One region of the Vibrio kanaloae genome, then DNA from elsewhere that is predicted to be linked to it. Evidence: predicted binding sites of a transcription regulator. Region 1 holds the regulator's gene; the other holds the start of a gene.
What was found. Region 1 encodes MetJ, which represses methionine synthesis genes. Its sites were predicted from a motif close to TTAGACNTNTANANGTCTAA; they were not measured.

Region 1 (10,597 bases):
GCAATGGTGAACGATATGGTGTTGTGAACCACAGTGGTGGCAACGCATTTCATTGCTGTATTGGTGATAAGTGTAGTAAGCATCACAGCGCTTACACTCGGCAGTCCAACCACAGTCGTGACACATCAATGCCGGAGAGAACCCGCGTCGGTTGAGGAACAACATCACTTGGTTGCCCGCTTTCAGGTGTCTTTGCATCTCAGCAATTAACGACGCAGACAAACCGCTTTCCAGATATTCGCCTTTCACATCCAACACTTTATTAGTGGTCGGCAATGCGACACCTGCACGTGAGGTGAGGGTAAGGTAGCTGTATTTGCCTATCTGAGCGTTGTGCAGTGTTTCAAAAGCCGGAGTTGCTGACCCAAGAACGACCGGAACTTGCGCTTTATGAGCGCGCATAATGGCGACATCACGTGCGTGGTAGCGCAGGCTGTCTTGCTGTTTATAGGAGGCGTCATGTTCTTCATCGACAATGATAATGCCTAAATCAGCGAAAGGCGTGAATAGAGCCGAGCGCGTACCTATCACGATCCCTGCAATATTGTCGCGTGCCGAGAGCCACGCATTCAGTCGCTCTGAATCGTTTAAGCCAGAGTGGATAACCTCAACAGGCACATTAAAGCGTCGCTTAAAGCGGTTAATGGTTTGAGGGGTGAGGCCAATTTCAGGCACCAAAACTAGTGCCTGTTTACCCTGGTCAAGAATCGGCTTGATCATATTCAGATAGACTTCTGTCTTACCTGAACCGGTAACGCCCTCTAGTAGAAAGCAGCCAAAGTTGGTCTGGCTATTGACAGTTGCGATTGCGATGGCTTGCTCTGCATTGAGTTTAGGCTTGTCTTGTTCGTTTTCGAGTTCAACTGGCCATGGTTTGCGCTGCGGTTTTTTCTCTACCGATTCAATCCAACCTTTCTCTTCCAGTGTCTTAAGTACTGCGCTACCCACTTCCTCATCAATGAATTCTTGATGAGGAACCGCGCCATTTTCAAGCATATGCATCACTTTGGCTTGTTTGACGGCGCGACCAAAGCCTTGCATCAGTTGATCTTTGCCTGACGATGTTAACTGCCATTCGATAAGCGTTGCGAAGTCGGCGGCTTTGCCTTTTCTTAGAGCGCTCGGAAGGGCGTTAGCAAAGGTTTCGCCAAGCGGGTATTGATAGAATTGACTACACCATATCAAGAGTGAATAGACAGATTCCGGCCAAACAGGCTGATTGTCTAATAAGGCTTTAATTGGTTTGAGCTTGTCTAGTTCGAATTCAGATTCGTTAACCAGAGCTGTGACAATACCGGTTAAGGTTTGGCGTCCAAAAGGCACAGAAACTCGCCCACCAATAATCGGAAAGAGGTGGTTAGGAATCTTGTAATCGAACTGCTTGTCGAGTGGAACAGGCAGGGCCACACGGGCAATCATTGGACGCATAAAGTGACGGCTTTACTGAGTTGAGGAGAGCGAACAGTCTAAATGATAAGGCGGTTAAATTCGAGGAGCAGTTTAGGTGAAAGAGGTGAGTTAACGAATGAAGGTCACTAGAGCTCATGAATTTCAACCAACATGCCAGTTAACAAAAGAAATAAAGACACTATTGGCGAAAAATGTATCAAATCGGTTGATCCTGTCTTATAGATTCATTACTATACTGCGCCTTAAAGGTATGGCTTCGTCACTTTTTTGTACGGATGCGGTGTCTTTATTTCTTTTTTAAACTACGTGTGGTGTGCGGCTTAGAATCGTATAGCGACACGGCCTACTTGAGGTTATCCCATGAAAGCTGGAATCCACCCAGAATACAAAGCAGTAACAGCAACTTGTTCTTGCGGCAACACATTCGAATTCAACTCTACTCTAGGTAAAGATGGCATTCACCTAGATGTATGTGACAAATGTCACCCATTCTACACAGGTAAGCAACGTATCGTAGATACAGGCGGCCGTGTAGATCGCTTTAACAAGCGTTTCGGTGCTCTTTCTAGCAAGAAGTAATTCTCGCTATTTAGACATGAAAAAGGACACTTAGGTGTCCTTTTTTGTTGCCTATAATTTGAGTCAATGATGGATACTGCTCTGCTTTTTAGCTATTTAATAGGTAGGCAATTAATATAAATGATAGGTAGTTGATCCGAATTTCTCCACAATGGTCGTTCCGCTACTTCTATTTAGAAATTCGCTTGAAAGTTCAACAGACAATAGTAATTTCAACTGCTCACTGGTCTTATTAGTAGTTAAATCTCGTTTTTTAATGAGACAGAGGCTTTAACTACCTAGGAACTTTGAAGTACATCCATTAACATGAACAAGACCCCCAAATAATAATAACCTAGGAACCTACACCTATGTCTGAAGACAGCCGACAAGACCAATCCTCTCAAGAGTTATCGCCTCAAGAACAATTTCGTCAGCAAGCTCTTGATTATCATGAGTTCCCAATTCCAGGCAAAATTGCCGTAGAACTGACAAAGCCTGCAGATTCTGCAGAAGATCTAGCACTAGCATACAGCCCTGGCGTGGCTGAACCTGTTCGCGAAATCGCACAAAACGTCGATAACGTTTATAAATACACGGGTAAAGGCAACATGGTTGCAGTTATCTCTAACGGTACGGCGATTCTTGGTCTTGGAAATCTTGGCCCTATTGCTTCTAAACCGGTAATGGAAGGTAAAGCGTTACTGTTTAAGCGCTTTGCAGGTTTAGATTCTATCGATATTGAAGTAAAACACCGCACAATCGATGAGTTTGTAGATACCGTTGCCAATATCGCAGATACATTCGGTGGTATTAACCTAGAAGACATCAAAGCACCAGATTGTTTTGAGATTGAACGTCGCCTGATTGAACGTTGTGATGTACCAGTATTCCACGATGACCAACACGGTACTGCGATTGTAACAGCAGCTGGTATGCTGAACGCAATTGAACTTCAAGGTAAGAAGCTAGAAGAATGTAAGATCGTTTGTTTAGGTGCAGGCGCAGCAGCGGTTGCTTGTATGGAACTGCTGATTAAGTGTGGCGCCCAGCGTGAGAAGATCTACATGCTGGACCGTAAAGGGGTAATCCACACTCGTCGTGATGACCTTAATGAGTACAAAGAACTATTCGCAAACAACACTGACAAACGTACTCTTGAAGATGTTATCGAAGATGCGGATCTATTCTTGGGTGTGTCTGGCCCTAACTTGCTACCAGCTGAAGCATTAACACTAATGGCTGATAAGCCGATTGTGTTTGCATGTTCAAACCCTGATCCAGAAATCAAACCAGATCTTGCTCATGAAGTTCGAAAAGACCTTATTATGGGTACGGGCCGTAGTGATTACCCGAACCAAGTTAACAACGTACTTTGTTTCCCATTCATTTTCCGTGGTGCGTTAGATGTGCGTGCGAGCGAAATTAATGATGAGATGAAACTGGCGGCGGTTCATGCTATTCGTGAACTGGCGAAAGAAGAAGTGCCAGCAGAAGTATTAGCGGCAGCAGGTGAGACGGCGCTGGAGTTTGGTAAGGGCTATATCATTCCTAAGCCAATGGACCCGCGTCTGCTTCCTCGAGTAGCAAAAGCGGTAGCGGAAGCGGCCGTTGAATCTGGCGTTGCGCGTATTGATATGCCAGCTAACTATATGGCGTAATAGCCCGCTGTGGTGGATTCTCTGTAGCGGTTTCGCTATGGGCAAGAATAATAAAAACCGACTCATCAGGAGTCGGTTTTTTTATATCTATCACTCACAGCCCACTCGCAAGCAGTATAGTGAGTGATGTTATGAATAGGGGCCGCTATAGCGAATCAGTATTAAAGGCGGTACTGAGTTGTTTTTATTATTCGTCAAACGCTTCGAATTCGATCCCCATCTCTGTCATCAGTCTTTTTACTTCAGTAGGGATATCGTCTGGACGGTCTTTACGGAGATCTTCATCCGTTGGTAGTGGTTGGCCTGTGTACGCATGTAGAAAGGCTTCGCACAGTAGCTCACTGTTTGTTGCATGGCGCAGGTTATTAATCTGGCGGCGAGTACGCTCGTCAGTGAGAACCTTTAACACTTTTAGAGGGATAGAAACTGTAATTTTCTTTACTTGTTCGCTTTTCTTTCCATGCTCAGCATATGGGCTTATGTATTCACCATTCCAGTCGGCCATTGCGTACCTTCATCACTTTAGTTGTTAGAATAAATTAATAGTGGTGATTTTAGCGGGATTTACTGCCATAAGCAAAGACATATGGACGTCTAGAAGTGTTGACGTCTCACGTTTATGAAAGTAAAGTGAATTACATATATCTAACACAGCCGAAAAATGCCGACAAGCAGCTGTGATTCTCAGACGCAAAACTTGTAAGGAAGCACCTATGAGCAGCCGGAAGCCAGCAACAATTGCAGTACGTACTGGTATCGAGTCAGACACGCAACACCATGCCGTTGTCCCACCTATTTACCTTTCGACTAATTATGGGTTTCCCGCTTTTGGTGAAGTGCCAAAGTACGATTACACTCGTTCTGGTAACCCCAATCGAGGTTTATTAGAAACGGCACTGTTTGAGCTTGAATCAGGCAAAGGCGCGGTTGTGACTAACTGCGGTACTTCGGCGCTAAACTTATGGGTTTCTGCTTTCTTAGGCGGCGATGATCTTATTATCGCACCACACGACTGCTACGGCGGTACTTACCGTCTGTTTAACACTCGCTCACTGAAAGGTGACTTCAAAGTTCTGTTTGTTGATCAATCGGATCAATCGGCACTGGATGCGGCGATCGCGCTTAAGCCAAAGTTGATCTTAATCGAAACACCATCGAATCCATTGGTTCGCGTGGTTGATATTGCAGAAACTTGCCGCAAAGCGAAAGAGGTTGGTGCTCTGGTTGCTGTCGACAACACGTTTTTGACACCTGTGTTCCAAAAGCCTTTAGAGCTGGGTGCTGATTTTGTTATTCACTCAACCACTAAGTACATCAATGGACACTCAGATGTTATTGGTGGCGTTGTGGTCACTAAGACAGAAGAGCACGCTGAAGAGCTAGCATGGTGGGGCAACTGTATTGGTGCGACCGGCACACCATTTGATAGCTACATGACTTTACGTGGTATTCGTACGCTAGGTGCGCGTATGCGAGTTCACGAAGAAAGCTCACGTGAGATTCTGGCGTCTCTGCAGCAACAAGATCTCGTCGGCACTATTTACCACCCAAGCCTTCCTGAACATCCGGGTCATGAGATCGCGAAGAAACAGCAATCGGGCTTTGGCTCAATGCTCAGCTTTGAGTTTGCGGGCTCATTCGAGGCGCTTAAATACTTTGTTGATAAGTTAGAGCTGTTTTCTTTGGCGGAATCGCTGGGCGGTGTTGAAAGCTTGATTTGTCACCCTGCGTCGATGACTCACCGCGCGATGGGTGAAGAAGCATTAGCAGAAGCGGGTGTTTCTCAGCAACTACTGCGTCTATCTGTTGGCCTTGAAGATGCAGAAGACCTAATCGATGACCTCAAGCAAGCGTTTGAAAAAACACAGCGCTTTATTGCTGAAGGGGAGGGGTAATAATGGCAACCTTTCGCCAGCTACATAAATTTGGTGGCAGCAGTTTAGCGAATCCTGAATGTTACCAACGCGTGGTTAACATCCTTAGAGAATACTCATCAGCAACTGATTTAGTCGTTGTATCGGCAGCGGGTAAAACAACCAACCGTTTGATTGAGTTTGTTGAAGCGCTCGACAAAGATGGCCGTATTGCCCATGAATGCCTACAAACCCTTCGTCAGTTCCAGCTTGAGCTGATTGAAGCGCTGCTTGAAGGTGAAGCCGCTTCGCAACTAACGGCAACCATTCAACAAGAGTTTACCGCTTTGGGTGAGCTCACCGCTCCCTTGAGCGAAGCGCAAAAAGCACAAGTGTTAGGACACGGTGAGGTTTGGTCTTCGCGTCTGTTAGCCGCTTTGTTGTGCCAACATGATTTACAAGCGGTAGCTCAAGATGCGCGTGCCTTTTTGCGTGCAGAAGTGGGCGCTCAACCTGAAGTTGACCGCGCACGTTCTTATCCTCTGATTAAAGAAGCTCTAGCGCAGCATGCGCATTGTCGTGTGGTGATTACGGGCTTTATGGCTCAGAACAGCGACGGCGAAACCGTATTGCTTGGTCGGAATGGTTCGGATTACTCAGCTACCGTGATTGGCGCGTTGGCTGAAGTTGAACGTGTGACGATTTGGAGTGATGTGGCAGGCGTATACAGCGCTGACCCTCGTCTGGTTTCAGATGCGTGTCTATTGCCTCTGCTTCGTCTTGATGAAGCCAGTGAGTTAGCTCGTCTGGCGGCGCCGGTGCTTCACAGCCGAACGCTACAGCCGGTGGCTCAAAGTGCTATGGATTTAAGTTTACGCTGCAGCTATCAGCCAGAAGCAGGCTCCACACAGATTGAGCGTGTACTGGCATCTGGTCGTGGTGCAAAAATCATTACCTCTTTGGATGACGTTCTTATCGTGCAACTGACGTTTGGTCACGGCCATGATTTCGACCGTCTAGAGAGTGAAGTCCTTGAAGGGCTTAAGCGTGCTCAACTTGAGCCGCTGGCTTATGAGCTTGAACCGGATCAACACTGTTTGCGTCTTGCTTACACAGAAGAGATCGCTGGTGGTGCTTTAGAATATCTACAAGACCACGCGATTGAAGCTGAGATTAAGCTCAAAGAAGGTTTCTCTCTGATTGCAGCAGTGGGTGCGGGTGTGACTAAGAACCCGAACCATTGTTACGGCTTCTACCAGCAGCTTAAGAGCTCTCCGGTTGAGTTCATCTCAGAAGCGAACTCAGGCTTAAGCTTGGTGGCTGTGATTCGTAAGAGCGAAACATCAAGTCTGGTGAAAGGCATTCACTCTCAACTGTTCCAAGCGCAGAAGCGTGTTGCGATTGCCTTGTGTGGTAAGGGCAATATTGGTTCAAGCTGGTTAAGCCTGTTTGCTGAGCAAAAAGCGGAACTTGAAAAGCGCCGTGGAATGAACTTTGAATTGGTTGCGGTGGTTGATAGCCAAACCTATTGGTTCGACGATCGAGGTATTGATGCGACTTCGGTAGGTAAGCGCTTTGATGACGAAGCGATTGCCAATAATGGTAACGACTGGTTAGAGCGTTTGGGTTCTATTCAAGGTTATGACGAAGCGGTTGTTCTCGATGTTACTGCGAGCCCGGTACTTGCAGCAAAATATCTGCAAATCGCACAGCAAGGTATCCACCTGATTTCGGCGAACAAGGTCGCAGGTTCTGCATCAAGTGAGTATTACCATCAAGTCAAAGATGCTTTCGCTAAGATCAGCCGTCATTGGTTGTACAACGCGACGGTTGGTGCAGGCTTACCGATTAACCACACGGTACGTGACCTGCGTGAAAGTGGCGATGACATTATTGCATTGTCAGGTATCTTTTCGGGCACACTGTCTTGGTTGTTCCAACAGTTCGATGGCACAGTACCATTTAGCGAGTTGGTTGACTTAGCATGGCAACAAGGCCTCACAGAACCGGATCCTCGTGCGGATCTAGATGGGTCAGATGTGATGCGTAAGTTGGTCATTCTGGCGCGTGAATCGGGTTTAGACATTGAACCTGAAAACGTAAAAGTGGAATCACTGGTGCCAGCAGAACTGCAAGACCTGTCGGTGGATGACTTCTTTGATAAGGCCTCTGTGCTGAGCGAAGAGTTGGCTGAGCGCTTAGAGAAAGCACATTCTCAACAAAAGGTTCTGCGTTACGTAGCGCGTTTAGAGAAGAATGGTAAGGCAACCGTAGGCGTTGAAGCTCTATCTAAAGAACATGCTCTAGCGAACTTGCTGCCTTGCGATAACATCTTTGCGATTGAAAGCAAATGGTACAAAGATAATCCATTGGTTATTCGTGGCCCAGGTGCGGGCCGTGAAGTAACAGCGGGCGCAATTCAATCTGACCTGAACAGAATGTCTAGCCTGTTCTGATACTCAGATCGGTTGGTTTAGTGTCTAAATAGCATACTATCCACTAAGATAGATAAGGCTGAAAGCACGATGTGTTTTTCAGCCTTTTTTCTACCTTATTTCTGCTTTGCGACCCATATAACGACTTGAGTTTTACTCACGATCTACTTGAGAAAAATTCATAATCGATCTGTTGACATTAAATCGTATTCAATACATCCTACAGACATATAGACGTCTAAACGTCGTTTAAGGATTTGAGTTTTTAGTGGTTGCTTTTGCCACAGGGAGAGTAAGATGGGATACACACACGCAGGCCATATCGACGCTTTAAATCAGAATATCGCAGAGCTTTCTGACAACATTAATGTGTCATTTGAATTTTTTCCACCAAGCAGTGAGAAGATGGAAGAGACCCTGTGGAACTCTGTTCACCGTCTTAAAACACTTCAACCAAAATTTGTATCGGTAACCTATGGTGCAAACTCGGGTGAACGTGATCGTACCCACTCAATCATTAAAGAGATCAAAAACCAAACGGGTCTAGTAGCAGCGCCACACCTAACGTGCATTGATGCTAGCCGCGAAGAACTTATTCAAATCGCCGACGATTACTGGGCGAATGGTATCGAGAGCATTGTTGCTCTACGTGGTGATATTCCAGCAGGCGGCGGTGCGCCAGATATGTATGCTTCTGACCTAGTTGAACTGCTTAAATCGCGCCATGATTTTGATATCTCAGTCGCGGCATTTCCAGAAGTTCACCCTGAAGCAAAAAGCGCTCAATCTGATCTTATTAATCTAAAACGTAAAGTAGATGCAGGTGCTAACCGTGCCATCACTCAGTTCTTCTTCGATGTAGAAAGCTACCTACGCTTTCGTGATCGCTGTGTGGCGGCGGGCGTTGATGTTGAGATAGTACCGGGTATCTTGCCAGTTTCTAACTTCAAGCAAGCGTCTCGCTTTGCTGCAATGAACAACGTTAAAGTGCCGGGCTGGATGGCGAAGCAATTTGAAGGCTTGGACGATGATCCAACGACTCGTCAGTTAGTTGGTGCTAGCCAAGCAATTGATATGGTCCGCACCCTGAGCCGTGAAGGTGTGAAAGACTTCCACTTCTATACACTAAACCGTGCAGAAATGACCTACGCACTTTGCCATACGCTAGGTGTTCGTCCACAAGTGGCTACGCTGTAGTTGAAGCTCTTGATAAAATGCCATCGGCGATAGAATCTCAAATCCTATAGATACAAAAAAGGCTTGGACTCTAAGAGTTCAAGCCTTTTACTTTTCTAGCTTCTAGCTTCTAGCTTCTAGCTTCTAGCTTAAGCGATAGTACCAAGCTCTAACAGTACCTCTTCAGCCCACACTATCCATGCTTCACGAAGAAGTAGGTTACGACGAAGAGTTAGACGTTCTAGGCGAGCTTGCTTGTCTAGCGTTGATGGTGTTGCGTAGTAAGCCGCTTCGATTTCTTTGTAATGAGAAACCAGTTTGCGAGACTCTTCTACCAACTCAGCAAGTTGTACACGGTATGCGTCACAAGGTTGTACAGCACAAGCCATTAGTTTAGCTGAGAACTCGTCACGAACGGTTGGGTGTGCAGTGGGTTGTTCAAACCATTCACCTAGGGCGCTACGTCCAGCGTCAGTGATAGAGTAAACCTTACGATCGGGTTTGCCTTCTTGAGGTTCAAGCACACAAGTGACCTGGTCGTTTTGAGCCATTTTATTTAGCTCGCGGTAAACTTGTTGGTGGCTAGCTTTCCAGAAGTAACCAATGCTTGCTGAGAATTCTTTTGTGATATCGTAACCAGTAGCATCGCGTGTACTTAAAACGGTTAGAATTACGTGTGGTAATGACATGTCTGAGATCCAAATGGTAAACAGTAAACAAAATACCTAAACATCAAGTGTGCTTCTTGTGGCACGTTATATTGGTTATGTTTAAGTAGCACCAACTTAGTCGTTGGTTATGTCACCTTATAAAGCCGTTTATCACCTAGGTCGACCAGTATATTGGCCAAGCTGCTACAGATTATTATGTTGGAGTATTTCTGCAGCGGAGCAGTAGTATATCTAAATAATAAGCATAAAGTAGAATACATGGACAAAATAACCCGAAAAAATTATAAAAAACTAAAATGATTGGATTTATTAAAATAAAAAGGCCACTTGTGGTGACCTTTTGTTCCCTTTTTGGTTTTAATGACTAGTTACCCAGTGTTCCGCATACCTGCCGCGATGCCTGCAATCGTCACCATGAGCGCTTCTTCTAGCTCTTCTGGTGGTGTTTCACTCTTACGAGTACGGTAAAGTAGTTCAGCTTGAAGCATGTTCAATGGCTCAACGTAGATGTTACGTAGACGTATAGATTCAAGTCCCCAAGGGTCGCTCTGCATCAAGTTTTCGTTGTTTTCTACATTCAGCACTGCTTTGATGTCTTTTTGCAGCTGTTCACGCAGTAATTCACCTAACGGTAATAGCTCTTCGTCAACAAGGCGTTGGTCGTAGTACTTAGCGATTTCCATGTTGCACTTCGAGTACACCATTTCCAACATACCCAAGCGGGTTGAGAAGAATGGCCATTCGCGACACATCTCTTCAAGTAGCGCTTGATGGCCTTGGTCTACTGAGTACTGAATCGCTTCACCAGCGCCTAACCATGCAGGAAGTACCAA
Region 2 (10,597 bases), 1.0 Mb from region 1:
AAAGCGATGGCTCACTTTGGAGTCATCGCTTATTTAATGCATTACGCGTTGGCGGTTTCTAGCTCGCCTTTCATCTGTGCTCGTTTATAGAAGAACAGTGTTAACGTGACGGGTAGTACAATCGCCACCAGCATCGCAATTAAGTAAACAGACCAATATTGCGGTTGAATCGATAAGATACCCGGCAAGCCACCGACACCTATTCCATTCGCCATCACACCTGCACTACCACAGATTGCAGCCGCTGCGGCACTGCCGATCATTGCGCTCAGCATTGGGAATTTGTATTTAAGGTTGATGCCGTACATCGCAGGCTCTGTCACACCTAAGTAGGCAGAGATTGCAGCTGGAACCGAGATATCTCGTTCGCCTTCACGCTTGCTTAAGATGATGATGCCGACAACCGCTGAAGCTTGCGCAATATTTGATAAAGCAATCAAAGGCCAGATTGGCGTACCGCCTAAGTCTTGCATCAATTGTAGGTCGACTGCGTTGGTTGTGTGGTGAATACCTGTAATTACCAAAGGTGCGTATAGGAAGCCAAATACCACTGAACCAAAAATCGCAAAATCACCAGTCATTGCCGCTTTAGCCGCGAATGCCACACCATCGCCTAACATGCGGCCAAATGGACCAATGAAAGCGTGTGCTAGAATCACAGACAAAATAATCGATACAAATGGCACGACAACAAGGTACAGATAAGAAGGAACAATACGCTTGAGGTTAGTCTCAATAAATGCCAAAGCCACACCCGCTAGCATCGCTGGGATCACCTGTGCCTGATAACCAACTTTCTCAATCACGAACAAGCCAAAGTCCCACACCTCAGGTACCGATTTACCTATCATGTAAGCGTTCATCAATTGTGGGGAAACCAAGGTCACACCGAGCGTGATACCCAAAATAGGGGTTCCGCCGAGCTTCTTAACCGTCGCCCAACACACACCAACCGGTAGGAAGAAGAAAATCGCTTCGCCGATCAACCATAAGAAAGAGTGAACGGTTGCCCAGAACTGGCTGATCTCAACCAAGGTTTTGCCGTCGAACATGCGAATGTCGCCAATCACATTACGGAAACCAAGAATCAAACCACCCGTAATGATGGCAGGCAACAGTGGTACGAAAATTTCGGCTAAATGGGAGATACCACGCTCAAGGAAGTTCATGTTCTGACGAGCTGCAAGCTTAGACTCATCTTTTGATGACGCCTCTTTACCCGTTTGTTCAATCAGAAGTGCGTACACTTCATCAACCTCTGTGCCAATCACGACTTGGAATTGACCTGCGTTCGTAAAGCAGCCTTTTACCAACTTCAGCTTTTCTAGTTCTGCTTTGTTTGCTTGTTCCGTATCGTTCAATACAAAACGCAGTCGAGTCAAACAATGGCTGACACTCGCAATATTTTCTTTGCCACCGACTAACTCGATAAGACGCGCAACGTCTTGCTTCGCTATCTTACTCATACTACCCCACCCTGGTTTCATTCAATTACTCATCTAAACCATTCAGCGATAACCACTCAGGATTTAGATTAATGGGAACAGTCCCAACAACGATTATTATAATGCCCGTATGAATAATAAATTAAAATGGGAACAGTCCCATTAATTGAAAGAGATCACACTCTAATTTTAATCCAAGCGGTTCAATTTTGCTTAATTGAGTGGATTATAGAATCGGAGGTTGGGTGTGATGAGAGATCTCAGAGTTACCTAAAAGCTGGGAGATCAATAGATTAGCCGCTAATTTCCCTGCGGATTGATAGCCGGGGTCAATACTGAATACACGAGGAAACAAAAAAGAGAGCAAAGTGTTGCCACCAACGCCTGTCACGACCACATCTTCGCGTTGTCGCTCTTGTAGACGTTTGATCACGCCAAGGGCCAGGGTATCACTGGCACAAACAATCGCTTGAGTTGCAGGAGTCAGTATCTCATCCACTAGCTGATAAGCACTTTCATGATGAAGTTGACCAGTACGATAATTCGCAATCACTCCGGTGTTTTCACACCAATCTAGATAAGCCTTAAGACGCAGTTCACCGGTTGATTTATCACTAGGATCAACACCAATAAAGCCGACATCTGAGATCCCTTGATCCGATAGGTGCGCGAGAGCACGATCAATAACCTGTTGGTTATCATAGTTAATCGACGTCACGTTCTCGGTATCCAGAGCAATAACCACAGCTTTGTGTTCCCATGTTTCGATCGCTGGGATATCACAGTCAGTAAAGCCAAACACAATGATGCCATCCACATTACGTCGCTTCAGAACTTGCAGGTGCTCATTGGCTTTTTCTCTGTCGAGCTGACTTTCCATAATCACCACATCGTAATCTGCTCGATACAACTCAGCCAACATGGTACTAACGGCTTTGTTTTCAGAGGGAGAATCTAAACGAGAGATGATCACGCCGATGACTTTTTGACTGCCACCACGCATTGATTGCGCAGACTTTGAAGGTGTGTACCCAGATTCTTGAATTACTCTTTCCACCCTTTCACGGGTCTCAGGTTTCACTTTAGGGTCGTTGGTCAGAACGCGAGATACGGTTGACTTACCAACACCGGACAGCTTAGCAATATCGAGAATAGTGAGTTTTTTGCTCATAAAAAGTCTAACGTTAAAAGAGAAAAGAGAAAAGAGAAAAAGTGAGGGTAGATTCCCTCACTTAACTGTATGTAAATCCTAGTCGTTCTTACGATGACTTACTTTTGACAATTTCGATACACAACACGACCAAGTTCTAGACGTGCATTGTCACCTTTAGTACGCAAAGTGATGTTGTTAACTACCTCTGCAGTGCCATCATCTAGAATATATTTGGTTCCTGAACCTGCCGGTACCTGAGTCAGACGATATTCATCGTCAAGCAAACGTAAGACCGCTTTTTCATTATCAAGGTAAGCTACTTCAAACGAAACATCAGACTCACATTGATAAGTCATGAACTGATTATTCGATGCTTCACTATCAGGGGCTGCTGACTTAGAGCACCCGATTAATGCTACCGTACATAGAGATGCTACTAACATAGCTTTCATACTTCGTTCCTCATCTTTATATAGACACGATACTTATCTTCTTAAACAGTATAAACCCTAGTAACAATTAGGTGCTTTTTAAGGATAGGTACATGACCTTAGTGCTCAATGAAACGCTTAACCTTTTAAGAAAGCGGGTACGTCTTTAATGCTATCAAGTACTACGCTAGCTAGCGCTTCACCCTTTTCAGTGATTGGCTTGCCGGTTCTCACCAATACTTTAGTGCCAACTCCTGCTGCCTCTGCAGCCATCATGTCTTCAGCTTTATCGCCGATCATGACTGAATTAGCCATATCAATTTTCAGAAAGTCACGAGCAGAAATGAACATGCCTGGCTTTGGTTTACGACATTCACAATCTTGCTTGTAGTCACCGATACCGTGTTCAGCGTGGTGAGGACAGTAATAGATGCCATCAAGCTCGACACCATTATCAACAAAGTTCCAATCCATCCACTGCGTCAGAGAAAGAAAACGGTCTTCGCTAAACATGCCACGAGCAATACCTGACTGGTTAGTCACTAGCACCAATAAATAACCCATATCTTTAAACGCTTTCGCCGCTTCAAACACACCGTCGATGTATTCAAAGTCATGCTCATCATGTACGTAGCCGTGATCAACGTTAATCACACCATCACGATCTAAAAAAACAGCAGGTTTAGACAAAATTCAGTTCTCTATCAACGCTCTATTAATCATTAATTATTACACGCTTTATTTGCTTCATCACTATCTATTTATTTCTGCACTTGTTAAAAAACGGTTTCCACCTTAAATAACACCACTTACGTTTAGCCGTCTAGACGTAAAAATATCTATTGACTTAGATCATAGAACACCATAGCATCGTCTGTAAATCGAGCGAGCTATCGACATATTATTCTGTTCTATCTGCACGGGTTTCTCTATGATTAAAGTGAATCAAGTCAATAAGGTTTTTTATCAAGGCACTAAAGAAATCAATGCCTTAATTGATATCAACCTCCACATACCTCAAGGTCAAATCTTCGGAGTCATCGGCTCTTCAGGTGCAGGTAAAAGCACCCTGATCCGTTGTGTAAACATGTTAGAAGCCCCGACTTCAGGTGAAGTGATTGTTGACGGTATCGACCTAACAAAACTCAGCAAGTCTGAACTAAGCGAAGCGCGCCGTAACATAGGTATGATCTTCCAGCACTTCAATCTGTTGTCTTCTCGTACTGTATTTAACAATGTAGCACTGCCTTTAGAGCTTGCCGGTAGAGATAAAGCGGCTATTGAAGCGAAAGTGAGTGAGTTACTCGATCTTGTTGGCCTTGCAGACAAACGCGATACTTATCCAGCGAATTTGAGTGGTGGTCAAAAGCAACGTGTCGCGATTGCTCGTGCATTAGCATCAGACCCAAAAGTACTGCTTTGTGATGAAGCAACCAGTGCTCTGGATCCAGCAACCACTCAATCGATTCTTGAGCTGCTACGAAAAATCAACCGTAAGCTAAGCATCACGATTCTATTGATTACTCACGAAATGGATGTGGTTAAAAACATCTGTCACGAAGTCGCCATCATTGGTGGCGGCGAGCTTGTCGAAAAAGGGACTGTGGGTGACATATTCGCACACCCTAAAACAGAACTGGCGCATCAATTTATTCGTTCAACGCTGGATCTGACGATTCCTGAAGATTACCAAGCGCGTTTGCAAGAGACTCGTGTAAACAGCAGCTATCCACTGGTACGCCTTGAGTTTACGGGCGCAACGGTTGATGCTCCGCTGATGACGCAGATTGCACGAAAATTTAATATCGATGTCAGTATATTAAGCTCTGATCTTGATTACGCTGGCGGTGTAAAATTCGGCATGATGGTTGCCGAGCTATTCGGTAATGAAGCCGATGATAATGCTGCTATCCAATTCCTACGCGACAACAATGTAAAAGTAGAGGTGCTTGGTTATGTCCTTTAGTTTCAACGAGATTGCTGACTGGATCAGCTTGAACGGTAACCTTCTACTAGGCGCAACAGGCGAAACGCTGTACATGGTTGCTGTTGCTGGCATTGTTGGTTTTGCTGTCGGTATCCCATTAGGCGTGATTCTACACACAACCAAGAAAGGTGGTTTACTTGAGAACACCAAGCTAAACAAGACTCTAGGTGCAGTTGTCAACGTAGGTCGTTCAGTGCCTTTCTTAGTGCTGATGGTGGCGATTATCCCACTGACTAAGATGTTGATCGGTACCTTTATCGGGACAACAGCAGCAATTGTTCCATTAACAATTGGGGCTATCCCATTCGTAGCTCGACTTATCGAGAGTGCACTACTTGAAGTGCCAACAGGTCTAGTGGAAGCTGCTCAGTCAATGGGCGCAACACCAACACAAATAATCAATAAGGTTCTGCTTCCTGAAGCACTACCGACGATCATCAACTCAGTCACAATCACACTAGTAACGCTTGTGAGTTACTCAGCAATGGCAGGTACTGTGGGCGGCGGTGGCCTGGGTGATGTTGCCATTCGTTACGGATTCCACCGCTACGATGTCACCATCATGGCTGTGACGGTAGTGATGTTGATTGTGCTGGTACAAATTATTCAATCAATCGGTGATTCATTAGTTCGCCGCGTTGACCACAGATAAAGACTCAGCGTTTAAACGCAAACAATCTAAGACCAAGCGTCGTTTGAACCAAATTAAATAGATTTATTAAAAGGAGATTATTATGAAATTTAACCTTAAAGGTTTACTTACTATCGCAGCAGCAGCTTCAGCGCTAGTACTAGCAGGTTGTGGCGATAAAGAAGTCGACACTTCAAAAATCAAAGTCGGCGTAATTGCAGGGGCTGAAGCACAAGTTGCTGAAGTTGCTGCGAAAGTAGCGAAAGAGCAATACGGCTTGGATGTTGAGTTAGTGACCTTTACTGATTATGTAACACCAAACGCAGCGCTAGATGACGGCTCTATCGACATCAATGCATTTCAACACGCACCATACCTAGAACAACAAGTTGCCGATCGTGGTTACAAACTGACTATCGCTGGTAACACCTTTGTTTATCCAATTGCTGGCTACTCAAAAGAAGTGAAATCAGTAGACGACATTCAAGATGGTGCTCGTATCGCAGTACCAAACGATCCAACAAACCTAGGTCGCTCTCTCCTGCTTCTTGAGCAACAAGGTCTGCTTGAGCTTAGCGAAGATGCCGGTCTTCTCGCGACAGTTCGTGACATAGTTAGCAACCCTAAAAACCTAACGATTGTTGAACTAGACGCTGCGCAGCTACCGCGCTCTCTGGATGATGTAACTCTATCTATCATCAATACAACTTACGCAAGCTCAATCAACCTAACTCCACAAAAAGATGGTGTATTTGTTGAAGACAAAGATTCACCATACGTAAACCTAATTGTTTCTCGTGAAGAGAACCTAAATGCGGAAAATGTACAAAACTTCGTAAAGGCTTACCAAACTGAAGAAGTGTACAACGCTGCTTATGATATTTTCCAAGGTGGTTTAGTTAAAGGTTGGTAATTACCGACACTTAGCACCGCACTATAACAAAGACCCAAAAGGGCTGACTTAGCGTCAGCCCTTTTTATTAATGACAACTCACGAGAAAGACTCGGCTTACCACCAAGCTTCCACTTGCATACCGACACTCATTTCACTGTTTTTACCTTCACCGAAAGCATTGTCATTTTCAGCATCATTTAGGTAAGTCGCAAAGATACGGAATTCAGGACGCGACCAGAAACCCACTTGCGGTACCCAAGCCTGAGCCACTGTAAACTTGCCACCCGCGCCATCTTGGTTATCAATCGTTTCAACAAAACCGCCAATTTCAAGAATGGTACGCATACGCTTGTCCCACTTATAAAGCGGACGGATTACTGCACTGAACGACTCATCATCACTGTTATTTGCACCAACGCCCGTTGACGCCGCATAACGAACCGTGTGCCCAAACTCGATGTTCTCACCGATAGCAAGCACACCCCAGTTAATCAATCGGAAGCCATCAGCATCGTTGTTGTTTGCATCACGAACGATACCCTTACCTGTACCAAAGGTTGTCATCTGTTCGGCATAACCAGAGTTAGCAACTTGAAGAATGGTTTTGTTGAAGCCACCATTAAGGTTTTGATTTAGGCTGGCTGTCAGCATCACGCTATCATCCGCGTCCACCGTTTGACCCTGCTTTTCATTGGCGAAGTTCATATCAATACCGACCTCAAGATCCGCATTGTTCCACAATGGAATACCCGCATAGCGTATATCAGCAATCATAGCTGTAGTCTCTTTGCCATCAAATACATCGCCTGTCACTGTATCTTGAATCAGAGCCACCGATAATTTACCTGGTCCCATATTGATGTGTTCAACACCCGCACCAATACCGCTTACATCCCAATAATAGTTATCAACGATGTGTACATCATGGCGTTGGTAGTAGCGCTCACCCGCCCAAATACCAATGTCTTTATCTTCAAAAAGCCCTACCGCTTGAACATTCAGTTGAACTACATCCACGCTTTTATCCGCCGCGTTCTCATCTTGGCCTTGCCAGTACGACAACATGGAATCAACTAAAAATGAAACGTCGTCCTCGGCATACACCTCTTTTCTAAAACCAAACTCACCATACAGGTCATTTTCGTTGCCGAGTCGTCCAACTTTACTCACTTCCCATTTACTATTTGAACCACCTTCATTACTCAGGCCAACGCCGCCGCGCATGTAGCCATTAAACTCCAATGGCGTGGTTTCATCAGCGTATAAATTAGGTGTAAGTAAAGCAGTAGAGAGTGCAGCAGCAATAGGTAACAGTTTCATCGTCCATTCCTTTCAGATCTAGAATTACGTTATTTTTATAAATGGGAACATTCCCATGGGATCGATCCCATTTATATTGAGCAGAATATAAATTGAAAGAGAACTGGTTGATTATTGTGATCAGGTTAACTATTGAGGTAACGAAAAGTTGATGAGCGTTGGATTATTCCGGTGAATATTTGAGTGATACAGAGAGAGACATACAGCACGGAATGAGCACATTTAGAGACAAAAATAGGTTCGATAATTATTGGCAAGCTAAATACTGATTAACGACCAATATAGAGAGTTAAAAAGAGCAACAAACGAGAAGCTAACAGGGAGAAAAATTGAGGGGCGATTCAAGGTATCGAAGTATTGACTAACACTTCGATACCTTGAATCGCAAATTAAGCTTTATAGATTACTTAAGATGATCCCAAGAGATGTTTGATACCAGACGGCAATCATCACACTTGAAATAGAAAACATCGTGGATCGGCGCATCTAGCAGCCATTCACCACCACATTGCGGACACTTACGCTCTTTTTCAGCTTTTAAGCTGATGCCACCCACACGGTATAAGTAGTAGTAAGTTGGGATCTTAGTCAGATATTCGATGCGCCCTCTTAAGCCCCAACCACGTTTAAATAATACGCTTTTGGTATCACTGATCTCGGTCAGCGTTGCATGTTCAGCACGGCAACCCCCGCCCATTTGAACTTCATCACAGGCTTGCCATTCTGTCTGCCATTTCAATACCGCTTTATGGTCGCCATTGAATGTAGGTGGATTGCGATACAAAGGGATTGGTAGCAAGCTATCGCCACTACGCAACGGTGAACAGGTATGAACGAACGTCGTGTAAAGCACCTGCCAGCTAGGCGCTTCGTCTTCAGCCACTTCTTCAGAGTTAAGGTCTCGACCAAGCAAGCGCATTTTAGGCGTAAGCAAGCTCGCGTTAGACAAGCGCTCAAAACAGACTTTTACGAAGTCTGAATGGTTACGTGGGTGTAAACTATCTTGTTCTGGGCAGACAACACGAACATAAAATTCGCCATCACCCATCACGATAGGAAACTCACGACCCAACACTTGACCGTTGTAACGAAGTGCATCCATTAAGCCATTAACAGCCTTGTCGACAGCGCTTACCGTTGTGTTATCAAAACACTCAAATTGAAGTTCTAGTACGTACATCTATTTATACCGCTGGTTGTAACTTTGCTAAAAACGCTGCCAATGTCTCGGCTAATACATCACGATTTTTGGTGCCTAAGCGCTCTAGAATCACGTTGCCCGTTAGGTTGCAGATAGAGATAACATCCAGTTCAGCGTCGGTTGCTGCGATGAAAACCGTAGGCTTTAGCTTTAAGCGACGTTGAGTCACTAGGTGACCTAAGATGTTTTCTTGTAGGCATTCGAAGTCTTCATCACTCCAAATCTGTAATAAAGTCAGCTCATTACCGTCAAAGGTCGCATTCATATCCGCACTGTATTGCGAACCGTAGAAAGTTTTGATGTCTTCATGTAACGTCAATTCAATGCCGGTTTCAACGTTGGTGAAATCAGCGAACTGATCACGTGGATAGTGCTTCCACAACACGGCGTCGCCGCTCTTTTCTTCTACACATGGCGATACCACGTCCACCAGTTCCTCATTGCGAGGTAAACTTTGGTGTTGCTGTTGCCACGCGTCAACGTATCGCTGACTAAAAGAAAGTAGTGCGTCTTGAGCACGTTGAGTCATGAAAATCTCCTAAACACAAAATAATAAATAGAATCCGAACCCTTTCCGTTCCGATTAAGCGATGACTTAATGACAGGGTAATGGGGATTCAGTAAAATCGTCCCCATTCTAATCGAATTTGAAACGAAAGTATGAGCAAATATTCTGACGCAAAAGAGCTAACGGGTTTAACCCTAGGTGAAAAAACTGAGTACGCTAACCAATACGATGCAAGTTTATTGCAACCAGTACCTCGCAGCCTAAATCGTGATGATCTTGCGCTAAACGGTGAGTTGCCTTTTGTTGGTCATGATATTTGGACGATGTACGAACTTTCGTGGTTAAACAGCAATGGCCTACCACAAGTGGCCGTAGGTGAAGTTTTCATCCCAGCAACGAGTCCAAATTTAATTGAATCAAAATCTTTCAAGCTGTATCTAAACAGCTATAACCAGACTCAATTCGAAAACTGGAATCAAGTGACAGAGCGTCTAACTCAAGATTTGTCAGCATGTGCAGGCGAGACGGTGACTGTGAATGTAAACTCGGTCACCGACTACACTAACCAGCCTATCGTAACGATGAAAGGTGACTGTATCGACAACCAAGACATCAAGATCACCAGCTATGATTTTGACGCCTCATTGCTTGAAGGCGCTGCTGGCGAACAAGGCGTTGAAGAAACACTGCACAGCCACCTATTGAAGTCGAACTGTTTAATCACCAATCAGCCCGATTGGGGTAGCGTTGAGATCGAGTATTCAGGTAAGCAAATTAATCGTGAAGCACTGCTACGCTATTTAGTTTCTTTCCGTGAGCACAACGAATTCCACGAACAATGTGTTGAGCGTATATTTACTGATATTATGAAACACTGCGAACCCTCGAAGCTAACTGTGTTTGCACGTTACACACGTCGTGGCGGCCTAGATATCAACCCATATCGTTCAACTGAGCAAGATAGACCAAGTCACAATAAACGTATGGCACGCCAATAATCAGGCGTGAACCACCCACACTTACTTG

Region 2: a site for MetJ is predicted at 3,845-3,864, ahead of metN (methionine ABC transporter ATP-binding protein MetN). Genes of this name have one in related genera too.

Annotation. Positions count from the first base shown of each region.
Region 1 is NZ_AP025497.1:256,780-267,376, forward strand. It holds gene priA (primosomal protein N') at 1-1,428, opposite strand, end outside; gene rpmE (50S ribosomal protein L31) at 1,771-1,989, shown strand; gene OCV24_RS01175 (malic enzyme-like NAD(P)-binding protein) at 2,340-3,629, shown strand; gene metJ (met regulon transcriptional regulator MetJ) at 3,817-4,134, opposite strand; gene OCV24_RS01185 (O-succinylhomoserine (thiol)-lyase) at 4,343-5,524, shown strand; gene OCV24_RS01190 (bifunctional aspartate kinase/homoserine dehydrogenase II) at 5,527-7,938, shown strand; gene metF (methylenetetrahydrofolate reductase) at 8,215-9,114, shown strand; gene OCV24_RS01200 (PadR family transcriptional regulator) at 9,243-9,782, opposite strand; gene ppc (phosphoenolpyruvate carboxylase) at 10,133-10,597, opposite strand, start outside.
Region 2 is NZ_AP025497.1:2,381,692-2,392,288, forward strand. It holds gene treB (PTS trehalose transporter subunit IIBC) at 42-1,466, opposite strand; gene treR (trehalose operon repressor TreR) at 1,672-2,616, opposite strand; gene OCV24_RS10805 (MliC family protein) at 2,715-3,050, opposite strand; gene gmhB (D-glycero-beta-D-manno-heptose 1,7-bisphosphate 7-phosphatase) at 3,168-3,719, opposite strand; gene metN (methionine ABC transporter ATP-binding protein MetN) at 3,961-4,995, shown strand; gene OCV24_RS10820 (methionine ABC transporter permease) at 4,985-5,668, shown strand; gene metQ (methionine ABC transporter substrate-binding lipoprotein MetQ) at 5,751-6,560, shown strand; gene OCV24_RS10830 (carbohydrate porin) at 6,657-7,862, opposite strand; gene OCV24_RS10835 (Zn-ribbon-containing protein) at 8,266-9,042, opposite strand; gene syd (SecY-interacting protein) at 9,047-9,592, opposite strand; gene queF (NADPH-dependent 7-cyano-7-deazaguanine reductase QueF) at 9,724-10,569, shown strand.